4 regions of the Paenibacillus sp. NPDC058071 genome follow, and region 1 is predicted to be linked to each of the others. Evidence: riboswitches for the same ligand, from Rfam matches in the RefSeq annotation. Region 1 holds a riboswitch; each other region holds the start of a gene.
The links. A riboswitch is a leader RNA that binds a small molecule or an ion and turns the genes downstream of it on or off. The one in region 1 is predicted to bind cyclic di-GMP.

Region 2: it holds a riboswitch for cyclic di-GMP, as region 1 does, so the genes downstream of both, ACFVTB_RS17710 (methyl-accepting chemotaxis protein) here and ACFVTB_RS23790 (glycosyl hydrolase family 28-related protein) in region 1, are expected to answer to the same signal.
Region 3: it holds a riboswitch for cyclic di-GMP, as region 1 does, so the genes downstream of both, ACFVTB_RS26185 (LPXTG cell wall anchor domain-containing protein) here and ACFVTB_RS23790 (glycosyl hydrolase family 28-related protein) in region 1, are expected to answer to the same signal.
Region 4: it holds a riboswitch for cyclic di-GMP, as region 1 does, so the genes downstream of both, ACFVTB_RS21815 (IPT/TIG domain-containing protein) here and ACFVTB_RS23790 (glycosyl hydrolase family 28-related protein) in region 1, are expected to answer to the same signal.

What each region holds. Positions count from the first base shown of each region.
Region 1 covers NZ_JBHVSK010000020.1:24,944-28,841, forward strand. The annotation lists gene ACFVTB_RS23785 (NAD-dependent epimerase/dehydratase family protein) at 1-1,196, opposite strand, end outside; cyclic di-GMP riboswitch class I at 1,488-1,572, shown strand; cyclic di-GMP riboswitch class I at 1,660-1,745, shown strand; gene ACFVTB_RS23790 (glycosyl hydrolase family 28-related protein) at 1,825-3,207, shown strand; gene ACFVTB_RS23795 (polysaccharide deacetylase family protein) at 3,463-3,898, shown strand, end outside.
Region 2 covers NZ_JBHVSK010000010.1:143,391-147,288, forward strand. The annotation lists gene ACFVTB_RS17685 (guanylate kinase) at 1-197, shown strand, start outside; gene ACFVTB_RS17690 (YdcF family protein) at 226-867, opposite strand; tRNA gene ACFVTB_RS17695 (tRNA-Pro) at 973-1,049, opposite strand; tRNA gene ACFVTB_RS17700 (tRNA-Thr) at 1,065-1,140, opposite strand; gene ACFVTB_RS17705 (YrzA family protein) at 1,216-1,428, opposite strand; cyclic di-GMP riboswitch class I at 1,608-1,699, shown strand; gene ACFVTB_RS17710 (methyl-accepting chemotaxis protein) at 1,804-3,558, shown strand; gene ACFVTB_RS17715 (GntR family transcriptional regulator) at 3,711-3,898, shown strand, end outside.
Region 3 covers NZ_JBHVSK010000024.1:82,527-86,424, reverse strand. The annotation lists gene ACFVTB_RS26185 (LPXTG cell wall anchor domain-containing protein) at 132-1,520, opposite strand; cyclic di-GMP riboswitch class I at 1,595-1,692, opposite strand; gene ACFVTB_RS26180 (GtrA family protein) at 1,797-2,243, opposite strand; gene ACFVTB_RS26175 (glycosyltransferase family 2 protein) at 2,230-3,237, opposite strand; gene ACFVTB_RS26170 (glycosyltransferase family 39 protein) at 3,288-3,898, opposite strand, start outside.
Region 4 covers NZ_JBHVSK010000016.1:57,776-61,673, reverse strand. The annotation lists gene fliD (flagellar filament capping protein FliD) at 1-405, shown strand, start outside; gene ACFVTB_RS21830 (flagellar protein FlaG) at 424-777, shown strand; gene fliS (flagellar export chaperone FliS) at 784-1,152, shown strand; gene ACFVTB_RS21820 (hypothetical protein) at 1,122-1,532, shown strand; cyclic di-GMP riboswitch class I at 1,598-1,695, shown strand; gene ACFVTB_RS21815 (IPT/TIG domain-containing protein) at 1,762-3,898, shown strand, end outside.

The DNA of each region.
Region 1 (3,898 bases):
TTCACTTTGAATAGCAGCTCGCCGTCTATAATGATTTTTCGCTGCAAGGCGATAAAGGAATAGTTGACGTTGAACTTCAGCTTCGCTTGTTCCCTGGAGCGAATGACGGCCAGAAACACTTCCGGCTTCAGGACAGGCAATCCATCCAAATAGCGGTCGGGCTGGCTTAGGTAGATGCTGCGGATGTTGCGGGACAGCGATGAAGCCATCAGCTCGTTATAGATATGGCCTTCGTCCAGCTTGACCGCCTTCTCCTGACCGGCCGCAATATGAGGGACGGCTGCGGGCGTTCGCATAAACCAGTCAAACGTACGTTTCAAGCCTTCTTCAAGCCCGTAGCGGGGATCCCAGTTCAAGGCGTCTTTCAAGCGGCTATTGTCCAAGCGTGAACGATGAATATCGCCATTGCGTGCGGGCTTGTATTGAACGCTGGCTACCGGATGCAGGCTTTCCATAATGCCAATAAGCCGGCTGACCGAGTTCTCGGTATTCGTGGATAGGTTCATGAGACCGACTTGATCCGTCAGGCTAGCCAAATAGATGACTTCGGCGACGTCTTCCACATAAACGAAGTCGCGCGTCTGCGATCCGTCCCCGTAAACGTCGAGCGGCAGCCCATGACGGACGCGCTCCATAAAAATCGATACGACGCCGCCTTCGCCAATCGAGCCTTGGCGAGGCCCGTAGACGTTGGCGAAGCGGAAGCAGATGGTGTCCAGCTTGTAAATCTCGCTCCATTTCGTGCAATAATATTCGCCGAGCAGCTTGTTGATGCCGTAAGGAGAAACCGGCTGGCAAGGCATGTCCTCGTTCAGCGGCACTTGGTCGTTGAGTCCGTATACGGCGGCCGACGATGCGAACAGAAATTTACGCACCTTATGCTTCGCCGCCAATTGCAAAATGTTCGTTAATCCGAGTATATTCGACTTGGTATCGGCATACGGGTTGTCCATTGAGGTAACGACATTGATTTGAGCGGCCAAATGAACAACGATATCAATATTGTGGCTGTCGAAAATGGAGTCGCATACCGTGCTCTCCACATCGGCGATATAGGAAACATGCGGGAAGCCGCAGTTTGACAGATGGCCCGATGTGAGATTATCGATAATGATAACCTTATGTCCTTCTTTATAGAATCTTTCCGCGACAAAAGAGCCGATGAAGCCGTAGCCGCCGGTAACCAGTACATTCATGAGACCACCCCGTCCTTAAATTCATTCCGTTATTGCACGCATTCCCGGCGAATCGATAATCTTGGGGCAGTCATGGGGATTCGATCGAGCGGAAGGATGCGAGTCTACTTGACTATGATAATGGTTAGGGAATAAATTGTAAACTAATTCCAAGGAATGGTCGATAGATTATATCGATCCCAGGAAATTCAGATAAATTCTTGTCGTTCTATTCTACTAATGGTTGTTGCTTCCAATTCTGAAATTTGGTATGATAGAACCAGAAGTTGTCGATAATTTCATAGAGTGAGATGTCGAAAAGGGCAAACCGCGCGAAAGCGCGGGACGCAAAGCTATAGGGGCTACATGGGCAACCATACGCCAGCCAGCTACCGAAAGTTTCCTAGTATTTTCGGGCCTATGACATGTCATAGGCTTTTTCTACTAGTTATGCACCTTTCTATCCAAATTTAATATGATGAAGCATCGATAAAGGCAAACCGTCGCGAAAGCGCGGGACGCAAAGCTACAGGGGCTAAATGGGAAACCATATGCCAGCCAGTTCCCGAAATGTTTCAGGATACGAGAGTAGGATCGTCCTGAAACGGGATGATTCTATTTTTTATCCGTAGATTTGGAGGAATGGGAAATGAGTATTTTTAGCAGCTATTCGAAAAAATCGATAGCCATCATGTTGACCATCTTTTTAAGCGGATTCGGTTTTTTTGGCCTATTTGTCGAACAAGCACACGCGGCTGATCGTATAAATGTAAAAGATTACGGAGCAAAAGGCGACGGACGGACCGATGATACGTCGGCGATTCAAAAAGCGCTGAACGACGGGGGCGCGAAAAAAGCAACGGTTTACTTTCCGAAAGGAACGTACATGGTCAATGTGAAATCGCCGCTGGCAGTGAGCAGCAGCATCGTTGGCGATGGTACAAGCTCTGTCATCAAAGCAAGCACGAGCACATTCGGTTGGGAACTGGTACGCGCCGCTGGGTCGAACTTCTCGATCAGCAGCCTCTCGCTGGACGGCAACATGCAGGTGAACCGCGTGCTCGTGATCGATTCGGGCAGCGAAAATGTGAGTGTAAGCAATATCACTGCTGCTAACGCAACGCACAGCAAGCAATCGAGCAGCGATTATTACAGCGGCGTACTTTCGGGCATTCTTGTGCTCGGCAATACGAAGAACATCGAGATCAGCAATACCGAAATCAGCAACATCATCGCGCTGAATCCGACCAGCGGCAGCCTGATTGCCAGAGGCATCTACGTCACGACGGCTTGGGGTAAAAAAGAAACGGTTGCGGCCAATATGACGATCGCGAGCAACTACATCCATCATATCGGCCCGGCGGACGACGGCGACGGCATCTACTACGAGGATCCGAATTTGGATAACGGCAACGGCTCGAATACGAGAAGCATCATCACCAATAACCGTTTCGACAACAACGCCAAGCGGGCAGTTAAAGTCTATGCTCAAGGGCTGACGGTCAGCGGCAACCAAATTACAAACTCGTATTTGCAAAACAATTACTACAAATCGGGCAGCGATAAAGGCAAATTGGCTCCTGATATGTACTCGGCCATCAGCATTTACGGAAGCAACAATCTCGTTCAAAACAATACGATTTCAGGCACAGGCAGCTTCTACGCGGCGATTGAAGTCGGCGCTTCCCAGACGGTCAAGGATATCGAAATTACGGGCAATAAAATTACGATGGGCGCGAGAAGCGTTCAGCAAGGCAAAACCGCGATCCGCCTTGGCAACATTACGAGCTTTAAAGTGGAGAGCAATGTAATCGAGAACGGTGAAAAAGGCATCTGGACATGGCAAAATGCCGATAAAGGAACGATTTCGAAAAATATTATCAAAACGACGGTTGGCGGCGGCATCGACTTGACGAGCTACCTGTCGCAATACGTGCAAAAAAATATCGTTTGCTCGGATAATACGATTCAAGCTAAAATGTTCACTATTCAACTGTCCAAAAAGTCGAATTATAATATTGAGTTGTTGTAAATAGATGCTGAGCCAAAGCTTCGACACGCCGTGTCGGAGCTTTTTTTAGTTCTTTTTTTTATAAAATCGTATCCATAAGAACTAATTTAGTGATACTATGGATACAATTTACAGATTTATTGGACGAAAACGGTCGTATATTGTCGCATCATTTTTATTTACTTGCTGTAAGAGCAGGATTATACTACCAATAAGTCCAAGGATTCATAGAATTAGTGCCTATGAACGACGTATGAACAGAGGGATGAAGCCATATTGAGCCAAGATAGCGGTTTATTCGTCATTTCTATCGATTTTGAGTTGTATTGGGGCGTAAGAGATTTATATTCTCTGGAAGAATACAGGCGTCGTTTCGGTCGAGAGCGCAGCTTGATACCGGATACGCTGGCGCTGTTCGCGCGCAACGGCATTCATGCGACATGGGCTACGGTAGGATTGCTATTTTTCGAGTCCAAAGGAGAAATGCTGGCAAGTCTGCCGATAGACAAGCCAGGATATGTCGACGACGGTCTCTCGCCGTATGACCACCTGGCCAGTTCCGGAATCGGCGATGCTGAGGCGGACGATCCCGACCATTTCGCGCCTTCGCTAATCCGTCTTATTCAGGAAACGCCTTATCAGAGCATTTCCACCCATACATTTTCGCATTATTACTGCCAAGAGGAAGGCCAGACCGAGGAGCAGTTTCAAG
Region 2 (3,898 bases), on a different contig from region 1:
AGGCGCAATGCCGCGATCGGCTTCTCAAGCGGGCATCCGACGAAGCCGACGCGACCCGGCGATTGGCTTCCTTCGATGATGAGATAGAGGCACTGGTCGATTGCGATCTGGTCATCTATAACAGCGACGATAACAAGGAGAAGTCGGACCTTCTTATCCGCTATATAAAGGAAGGTCTGGAACGAGACTACAGCTGAACGCAGTCATTCATGCGCTGATACGCATCTAAGAGCCGGGAAATGAACGAAATGGAGATGTAACGGTAAATCCGATCTCATAGAACGTTTCCCTGAAGAGGAAAGGCAGCTTCGTCCGTAAGCTTTGATAAGCGGAATCGGCCGCCGGCGATGAGTAGGCTTCCATGCCGAAGCGATGCGCCATCGTCATCGCTCGCTTCATATGGAGCGGATCACTAACGATCAAATAGCTGTTTAATCCGTTCCTTGCAGCAATTTTACGGGAATAGAGCAAGTTTTGTTCGGTAATAGTCGACTCGGTCTCAATAAGCATATCTTTGGGAGGGACGCCAAGCAATTCTGCGTAGGCAAACGAAGCTTCCGCTTCCGACGGCTCGCCTTCGCTCGTGCGGCCGCCCGTGAAAATGATTTTGCCCGCCGAGCCCTGCCGGTACAGCGTAACCGCATGCTCGATCCGCTTCTTAAGCACCGGAGAAGGCTCGCCGTTCCATACGGCTGCTCCGAGTACGATGGCGGCATCGGCTTTCACCGAATCAGAAACATTGCCAAAGGTCCATATGCGATAGGCGGAAACGCAAAACAATAGGCAGCAAAGGAAAGCGAGGCCGGCAGCGGTGAAGATTACTGTTCGCGGGCCTCGCCGATTACGATTTTTATTTGTTTTCGTCATCTTCATCTTCCTCATACAGGGATAGACGCAGCGTCCGGTAGAAAGTTTCAGGGTACAAAAAAGGAAGCTTAATCGAAATTAAGCTTCCGTCTAGTTCGCTTTTAATGGTCGGGACGACACGATTTGAACATGCGACCCCCTGGTCCCAAACCAGGTGCTCTACCAAGCTGAGCTACGTCCCGTACTAAGAAAAAAAATGGTGCCGGCGATAGGAGTCGAACCCACGACCTACTGATTACAAGTCAGTTGCTCTACCAACTGAGCTACACCGGCGCATATCAACAAGCGACAAAAAGTATTATGCCATAAGCATAGCCCGTTATGCAACCCTTTTTTTTCAGAGCTGTATTATCCCTTTTTTGCTTTGAAATGAACAACGGCGCTGTACTGCATTTTCCCGCTGTTCGGATTGAACACGACCTGATGCTGTACATGATGCACGTCAAGCAGTAAAGCCTTGTTGTTTTCGATTTGCTGATCGACCTTCAGCTCCAGCGTCCTCAAGTCGCCCGCCTCGAAAAACTCAATTTTGTTATCGATTAAATCCAGCCGGAAATCCATTGCACACTCTCTCCCGTTCGTCTCTAATTAGCCCTATTATAAGCGAGTTTGTCGGTTTGCGTCTATTCCGCTTGCAGACGTGCAGGCGATTATGGTTATGGAAGGCAACTATTTCAAGATTTTGTTTTACAAATTGGCAAATTTGACCTAAACTAGAGAGGTGTCGAAGACAGTCGAATACTGTAAAATGGCAAACTTATCGAAAGATAAGGGCGCAAAGTTATGGGCCTAATGTCGCACAGCAGGCGACTACGGCTGCCAGACCGCCAGTAAGAGGACTAGCCAACTAGCATTGCTAAGCTATTCGCCCCTTTTTGCGGCCGAATAGTTTTTTTTTGCCTTGTTGGACCTACATCAAAAGGAGAGAACCGACAGATGATTCAGAAGGTAAAGAAATGGCCTTCGATGGCCGCTCAGTTTTTAGGCAAGCAGAAGATTACATTTAAGCTCCTGTTGATTACCTCAGTTATTACGTTGTTTAACGTGGGGGCAGGCGTATTTATTTTTACTCAAAATTTATCAGTATCGAACGCCGTGGATGATTCCAATACGCTGAACGAAGCGAACAGGCAATACAGAGAAGTATCCGACACGATGCTGCGCTCCATGCTACATATGATCGACGTGATCGAGAATTCGGACACTTCGCAGATTGAATCGATTCAAGAGATGCTCGCAACCGTTCCTGATAAAATTGCTAAACTGAAGGATACGTTTAAAAAGATTGACGAGATGTTCCCAGCCGACGAATCGAATTTGACGTATTCTAATCAAATTGCGGTATTCGAAATGGCCTACAACAATTTGATGACGACGGATTTGAACACGAAAGACTTAAGTACGGAAATGAAGTCTTTCCGCGTAAAAAATCTGATCTCCGTCTATACGATCACGCTTAGCTATGCGAGCGAGTCGGTGGACAACAGAATGGGCACCGATCTTGGCGAAACGGAGAAGCGTCTGAGCCGCAGCATGGATGCGGCGAATATGATCATTCTGATCAACGTGCTCGTGCTGGCCGTCATTCCGTTCCTGATGTCGTACACGCTCAACCGCAGCATCAGAAAAGGTTTGGCCGGCATTATGGGCCGAATCGAAGCCTACAAGAACAGCGACTTCACCTTCAACAAGAAGCTGGAACGCCAGGACGAATTCGGAGATATCGATCGTTTGCTCGCCGATATGGGCGGCAAGCTGCGCGATACGATTAAGTCGACGCTGGAAGTAAGCAGCACGGTGCTGGCGATGTCCAATTCGATGGGCGATATGGTCGACCGCAACCGGATGGCTTCGGAGCAGGTCAAAGGACAAATTACGGACGGGCGGAGTATCCTGCTCTCCCAATATGATGACGCTTCTTCGATTTCTGCTGTAACAGAGCAAATCTCGGCCAGCTCGGAAGAGATCGCAGCTTCTAGCGATTATATTAATAATGATATGCAGCAAATGAAGAACGCTTCGCAAGAAGGCTCCCGCGATATGGAAGGCGTTGTACAAATGGCCAATCAGGCCGTTGAGCAATTCCAGCTCGTAACGGAAGCGTTCAAGCGTATTACGGAGCGTTACGGACAAGTATCGAAGTTTCTGGACGGCATTCAAGATTTGAATACGCAGACGAACTTGCTGTCGCTGAACGCTTCGATTGAATCGGCTCGCGCAGGTGAGCACGGACGCGGTTTCGCTGTCGTCGCTGATGAAATTCGCAAGCTATCCGGCCAAACGAACGATATTTCGAAAAATATTACGAAAGAGCTGCACTTCATTCAGAACGACGTTGCGGAGAGCGGCGAACGTTTGCTTGCCTTCGCGCAAGTTATTACAACGACGAAGGAAGCTTCTGTAACCGCGAGCGACATGTTCAAAGGACTGGAACGTCAAAGCAGCGTCTTGTCCGAGCAAATTAGCGAAATTTCAACTGCCATCGGAGAAATTACGGGAGGCATTACCCACATCGTAACGGCGGTAGACAAGCTGCTGCAAACGTCTTCGGATGTAAACGGAAAAATGGAAGATATGTCCGGTCTATCGAACGATCAATACGCCATTTCCGATCAACTGGGCAACCTGGCGGGCGAGCTGAAGCAATCGTCCCGCGATTTGAAAGAAAAAGCAGGTATCTTTAAAATTTAATTGGTTAAGCCGTTCGACCGTCTTGTCCCTGTGGGGATGAGACGGTTTTTTTATTTTTTGGAAAAATTATCTTTACACCTTTTCTGTCATAGTGTACTATTTACCTATAACACTAATACAATGTGACGTAGATGAAAGGAGGATCGCTTATCGTGACGATGACGTTCGATAACAATCAGCCGATATATTTGCAAATTATGAACCATGTCAAACGGCAAATTATTACCGGCAAGCTTAAGCCGGGAGATAAAATCGAATCGGTGCGGGAGATGGCGGCCGAGCTGCAAATCAACCCGAATACGATTCAACGTACGTTTCAGGAGCTGGAGCGGGAAGGAAT
Region 3 (3,898 bases), on a different contig from region 1:
TCTATAGTTAATAGACTACCATATTCTATTATATTTTCAACTATAATTTGCTAGATTACGCAAAAAAATAGAGAGGTTAGCCTAGTTTCGACTAATCCTCTCTCTACATATTTCTACATATAAAGAAGTGATTAAACTCTCCGTCTATTTCTCGTTAGGATAAATCCTCCAAGCAGAGCAACCAAACCGCCTGCCAAATAATATGGTAGCGAGCTGGACTCGCCTGTTTTAGGGAGAGCGCCAAGTGGTACTTCTTCGGTTACAGTTACTTCGCTGCCAACAGCAGATGTTGGTTCTGCTCCCGCGGCATCTGTTTCCGTAACATCAGTCGTTGTATCAACCCCGCCAAGAGGACCTTGCTCGTCGTCGATTACAACTTCAAGCGGTTCATTAGACGGTTGCTCTGTAGGAGCAGTTGTTGGCGTTCCACCAGGTGTGGATGTTGGTGTCGATGATGGTGTTGCAGTTGGTGATGGTGTTGGCGTCGATGTCGAACCACCCGGTGTAGAAGGACCGCTGCTTGGCTCATCCGTTGGTTGCGGAACATTCGGCGTTGGCGTTGGGCTATCCGTTGGCTCCGTAGACGGCTGAGGCGTTGGCGTTGGCGCCGTTGTTGGTTCTGTTGTCGGTGCCGTTGTCGGCGCTGTTGTTGGCTCCGTTGTCGGCGCTGTTGTTGGCTCCGTTGTCGGCGCTGTTGTTGGCTCCGTTGTCGGCGCTGTTGTTGGCTCCGTCGTTGGTTCCGTTGTCGGCGCTGTTGTTGGCTCCGTCGTTGGTTCCGTTGTCGGCGCTGTTGTTGGCTCCGTCGTCGGGGCCGTTGTTGGCTCCGTCGTTGGTTCCGTTGTCGGCGCTGTTGTTGGCTCCGTCGTTGGTTCCGTTGTCGGTGCTGTTGTTGGCTCCGTCGTCGGGGCCGTTGTTGGTTCCGTTGTCGGCGCTGTTGTTGGCTCCGTCGTTGGTTCCGTTGTCGGCGCTGTTGTTGGCTCCGTCGTTGGTTCCGTTGTCGGTTCCGTTGTTGGCTTTACCGTAGGCGTTGGTGTAGGCACCGCTGTCGGTTCAGCTGTCGGCGGAAGAGTCGGAGGATTTGTCGGCGTTGCTGGCTTTTTCTTATAGTAGACAGCTACATATTCAATTGTTTGCGTAAATCCGAATGCTTTTGGAGCTTTCAAGTCGGTGCCGCTTGTACTGCCGTTAGTAGGATACTTCACACCGGATAGGCCGATAAGATCGCTTGATACATAAAGACAAGTAACCTCATACCGATCCCCTTCCGTCTGCCAATTGACCGTCTTCTTGTCATTGGAGAACTTCAGGGTAGCAAGATCATACGATTTCGGGAAAAAGGACCATTCCGTAACCTTTAACTTTCTCGTTTCGCCTTTCCCGATCCAACTCGCATCAACATAATCGCCCGAGCATGGATCTGGTGTAGAACCGCCTCCGCCCCACGTTGCAAATACGACACTGTATCCGCCGAACGTCAGCATCACTACGAGGAGACTCGCAATCAATGCCTTGAATTTCATGTCTTCAACACTCCCCCAGTAAATAATTCCACATTCCAGGCAATAAAAAAGACTGCCCTGAATATGGTCATATTCATGGCAGTCGGACGATCATCGCAAGCACGCTTTCGCGTCATGCCTTAGACTCCAGACTTTGCGTCCCATCCTTTCGAATGGTTTGCTATTTGCATGTTATATGTATGGAATAATTGCAAAACCGAGTAATAATACCAATTTCATCCGGTTTGCAAAACCTATTCTACAATTAGTAGCAAATAGAAGTCAACGCTTTTTTATTCAATTTTCGACTTGCTTTTGAGGACGAAAAACCCAGCGTTTGCTGCCGACAAAATTCAACAAAACGGTTAGACATGTGACGACAATTTTTGCAATAAACGGATTCCACGTCAGTCTCTCCACCGCTAAATAGAGCAAGCTTACCGATACGCCTAACACAGCCAAGTTCAGCAGCACGAACCGCAGCAGTCGCCCTCCGCCAATTGGCCCATCGGCAGACGCGCCAGCGGACGATTTGAACGTAAACCGTGAATTCATCCAATAGCTGTTAGCCATGCCGGCCGCATAAGAAACGACCTGACTTGCCGCCGCGTGCAGTCCTGCCCAAACCAATAGTCCGAAAATAGCAAAATCAACTGCCGTATTCACAAGCCCTACCAGATTAAATAAGATGAATTGCTTAAATGCAGGCCATCTGCGCCGCTCCTCGCCGCTAGTGGCGGACATACTCACGTTCCCTTCCGCCTGACTCAGGCGTTTCTCTGTCTCCAGCCTGTCCGTCCTTCTCGAAACCAAGCTCTTCCCTTACGATGTAGAGCGGCCGCCCCTTCGACTCATCATAAATTCTTCCGATATATTCGCCGATCATGCCGAGGAGGATGAGGATAATCCCGTTGAAAAAGAGATTGATGCCAACCGTCGACGCCCAGCCTGTAATCGTCGCATTGGTGAACAGCTTCTGATACAACACGATTAGCAAATAAATGAAGCTGGAGATCGATAGCGTAAACCCAATATAAGTTGCGATTTTCAACGGTTTATGCGAGAACGACGTAATGCCGTCGATCGCAAAATGGATCATTTTTTTCAGCGGATACTTCGTCTCTCCCGCAAATCGCTCCTCCCGCACATACTCCACGCTCGTTTGACGGAAGCCAACCCAGCTGACCAGACCGCGCACAAAACGATTTTTCTCCTTCAAGCCGCGAAGCACGTCGCAAACCTTGCGGTCGATAAGACGGAAATCACCGGTATCGGTCGGGATATCGAAGTTGGTCATGCTCGTCATCAGCCGGTAAAACATCATAGCCGTCAGCTTTTTGAAGACCGTTTCGCCCTTACGCTTAATCCGTTTGCCATAGACAACTTCATAGCCTTCTTTCCACTTTTCGATCATTTGCAGAATGACTTCTGGAGGGTCCTGAAGGTCGGCGTCGATAATCACAACCGCATCGCCCTGCGCGTAATCCATGCCGGCCGTAATCGCGACCTGATGCCCGAAGTTGCGGGAAAAATTAATCAGCCTGACATTTCGGTCGTCTCGGCTAATTTCGCCTACGATCGCTACCGTCCGGTCTATGCTGCCGTCGTTGACGAAAACCAGCTCGTAAGGCTCTCCATAGCCGTCCATTACTTCCTTCAGCTTCCGATACGTATGCTCGATCACTTCCTGCTCATTGAACATCGGTACGACGATACTGTATTTCGCCTTCAAGCCAATCCCTCCTTTTTAATGTTAAATTGCGATTTTATTCAATTCACTAAGCGAGACTATCTATAAAACACCCAGGACTGGAACAAACGAAGACCTTCCGCATACGCTTTCGACACTTCGAAGCCCGACAGCACTGGATAGTAAATGAGGAAAAGAAGCACAGCAGCCCCTGTAAACCCGTATCGCAGCCAACGCCGTTGCGGATATTTTTCCTCGTATAGCTTAAACAAGTAAACGATAGACAAAATCATAAACGGTACCATCGCAAAGTAGTGGTAAATGAACGTCAGCCGCGGCACCAGCATCCATGGCAAGTATTGCGAAAAATAAGCGATCCAAACGACATACATATATTTATCTTTTCGTTTGAGGCTCAAATAAACCGATAGCAGCAGCGCGAACAATCCAAACCACCAAATGATCGGATTTCCGAACGCAGAGATGGTCGATACGTGATCCGGACTCGACACGTCCTCGCCGCTGTAATACCAAACCGGTCGTTTCATAAACGGCCATTCCCACCACTGGGAAGAATACGGATGTGTCGACACTAGATTGCTGTGGTAGTTATACATATTCTTTTGATATTCAACAAGCCGGGTAGCCGTAAACTGATCGCCTGGAACGGAAAGCACCGGAATGTAGGATAAGCTGTAAATGAGCAACG
Region 4 (3,898 bases), on a different contig from region 1:
ACGCTCACCGAACTGGGGATTATGACTCCCGCTTATTCAAAAGGATCGCCGGATAACGGCAAACTGATTATCGATGAAACCAAGCTTCGTGCAGCTATTCAGGCCGACCCAGATGCTGTTGTTCAGACCTTCACTTCGCAAACGAGTGGAAATACAGGGTTGTTCCAAAGAATTTTCGACATCGCGAACGACGCTATTATATCTATTTCTCGTAAAATTAACGGCGGCGTGAATACGGCTGAAAGCTTGAATATGCAGATCGATAAAATCGATTCGAAGGTGGAGCAAAGAAATAAAGTTCTTGATAAAAAAGAAGATCGTTACTATGCTATGTTTGCCAATATGGAGAAAGCCATATCGAATGGCAACTCCCAATTATCTTGGCTATCATCTCAATTTAGTTAAAAAAGGGGTTTGAGGTAAATGGATATAAATTCCAAACTCCAGCCAGTGCAGTCATCAACGAAGCTTGACTCTACTCCTATCATTAGGGTAGCAGGGGAATACACAGTATTAAAACAAAAAAGTAAAAATCAAATCTTGTCGGTCAGTGAGAAAGCGCTCGTTAGTGCTGTGGAAAGAGCAAATAAAGCCGTTCAAGGTACCGAGCACGAATTTAACTACAAGATACATCAAGCTACTAAGCAGGTAATTGTACAGATTATGAATAAAGATACACATGAAATCGTACACGAAATACCTTCTGAAAAGTTTATCGATCTTGTTGAAAAGTTAAAGGAACTCACGGTAGGGGCGATAATCGACGAAAAAAGGTGATAGCGGATGATGGTTCAACCGCAAGACAGCTATTTAATAACGAAGGTCCAAACATCCTCGCCTGGAGAACTGACTTTAATGTTGTATAGCGGCTGTATTCGGTTTATAAAACAAGCGACGGTATGTATAGAAAAACATGATTTTGAAGGAAAGCATCTCAACTTCGTGAAAGCGCAGAACATCATTGAGGAATTACACTCTACACTAAATATGGAATATGAAATATCGCAACAACTAAGCAGCTTATATTTGTACATGAATGAATTATTGATGAAAGCAAATACGAAGCTGGATGTGGAAGCTGCAGACAATTGTGTGCAGTTGCTTACCGAATTGAGAGATACATGGTCGGAAGCGATGAAGACATTGAAGTAATGAAGGCAGGTGCTCCTGTGACATTAACTGTCAATCAAATTCTAGAAGAGATGAAAGAAACGGGTGTATCCATGTTGTCTCTGGATCTAGAGGAAGAAGCAAACCACGGTTTGCTTTTTTCTCTGCAAAACAGACAGGCGGAATTAAGAGAACTGATTCGTCATCGAGTTGAGCTAGAGTCGCATGTCTATAATGATCTGGAAAGGCAATTGCTTATGGACTGCCTGACTGTGGAACGGGAATTGATGAAGAAAATGCTGTTGCTGAAAGAGGAAGCGGGCAAGCAACTTAAGCAAATTTCTGAAGGTAAACGTTCAAGAAATGCATATCAGCAAGACATGATTCAACATATAGGATACTTTATTGACAATCATAAATAAATGATTGTAGAAAAATGTATCATATAGTAAGATATATATGAAAATTATTACTATAGAACTAGAAAATAGAATAAAGGCAAAACTACAGCAATGTAGTGACGCAAAGCCATGGGTCTTTTTGCTCGCTTTAGTAGGTCGGCAGAAAGATCGCCAGGTTGCTACATTGGTTTGTAATTAAAACAATAGCAACCTGCTGTTGTTTTTTTTATTATAATGGGAGGGAACAAAGATGATGAAACGTTTGAAACAAAGCTTTTTGCTCGTACTTGCAGTGTGCATCGCACTAGGCGGTTTTTTGACACCACCTGCAGCGCAAGCAGCGCCAAATGATTATGTAGGCGTAACAAAAACGGTTAGCAAGTCGACGATTACTACGCTGGACGAAACAGAAGTGATTTTGAACATTACAGGCACCCCGCCTGTCAATGTCGTTCAGCCTAATGATGTAGTTCTTGTTATCGACAAATCAGGAAGTATGCTGCCTGGCTACAATAATGGCGAGGACAAAATGACCAATGCGAAGGAAGCTGCAAAAGGGTTCGTCGATTTGATGGATCTGACAAAGCATCGTGTGGCCGTTGTCGATTTCTCTTCTTCTAACACGATTGGGACGCTGCCGTTTACAACAGAAAAAGATACGGCTAAGAATTATATAAACGGGATTACTGCGAATGGTTCGACTGCGACTGGCGATGCCATTACGGTGGCTGCGAACCTACTTGCGGATCATCGCCCGGAAGCCCAACCGGTTATCGTTATTATGACGGATGGCGACGCTACGCAACCAGCAAATGACCCCTATGGATTTGCGAAACAAAAAGCACAAGAAGCCAAAGATGCAGGTATTATTTTTTATACGATTGCACTACTGAAACAAACCGATAATCCGGACACAAGCGGTCCAAATATTTTGATGAAGGACATGGCTACAACAGCCAGTCACCATCACTTTGTGCTTGGTTCTACCGGTTTGAGTGAAATTTATGCAGCTATCGTAAAAGAGATCGGTTTGGCGAGCGCATATGACGTTAAAGTAACGGATATTGTAGGCCCGGCATTTGAAATTGTTCCCGGTTCCTACGATAATAACATTCCAAAACCGACAGTAGACGGTAATAAATTGACATGGACGTTTAACGAGTTGAAAAATAAAACGTTGACTTTTACTTATAAGATTCGTCCTGTAAGTAAAACAACTGCCGGAAGCTTCCCTGTTTCCACAATAGCATCTCAAATTCAGTATAAGGATTATGCTGGAGCAAATCGTGAAAAGGCGATACCGAACGTAAATGTTAACGTAAAGCTGCCAGCTCCTGAAGTAACTTCTGTCGTAGAAGCCTTCGGCCACCCGAATGGCGGGGAAACGGTTACGCTTAATGGTAATTATTTCGTATCCGGTGCGACAGTTAAATTCGGACTGAATAACGCTACTAATGTTACATTTGTAGACGAGCATAAACTTACGGTAACTGTGCCAAAAGGCAGCCAAGGAACCGTAGCTGTTGAAGTTAGAAATCCGGATGGACAAACTGCAGCTGGACAGTATCAGTACAAGACTGATCCTATCATAACATCGTTGTCGCCTAACAGCGGTCCGCTCGCTGGCGGTACTGTAATTGCCGTGCAAGGTAATTACTTGATGAGAGGCGTCAGCGTGACGATTGACGGTGTGGCAGCTACCGTAAGCGATTACTATAATCCCACTTACATTAAAGTATTGTCACCGCAAGGTTTGAAGGCAGGTCCGGCAGACGTTGTATTTACGAATCCAGATGGAACGAGCGCAACTGTTACTGAAGGCTTCACATATATCGCTCCTCCGAAAACAGATCCAGAGATTTTAACGATTTCACCGAATTCGGGCGTTGTAACCGGTGGAGACATTATACTGGTTGATGGTAAAAATTTCAAAAACGGCATGAAAGTTACGGTTGGCGGTAAAGTAGCAACGACAACATTTGTTAGCGCCACTCGCTTGAAAGTTACAATCCCGTCGGCATCGGCTCCTGGCCCGGTGGATGTAGCTGTTATTGATCTTGAGGGAAGCGCCTTTACTTTTGCTAATGGATATACGTATACAGCAATTGTATATCCTGCCCCGACAATTACAGTTGTATCGCCAAATAGCGGTCTGCTTGCAGGCGGAGATATTGTGCTGATTGATGGAACGAACTTCATTAATAATGTAACCAAAGCTTTCATAGGCTCTAAAGAAGTAAATGTATCATTCGTGAACAGCGGAAGAATTAGAGTGACGATTCCTGCTGGCGATGCTTTAGGTAAAGTCGATGTTAAAGTGGCGAATGGAGATAAAGAGGCTGTTCGTGCCCAAGGCTATGAATATGTTGCGCCTGTTATCGTACCGC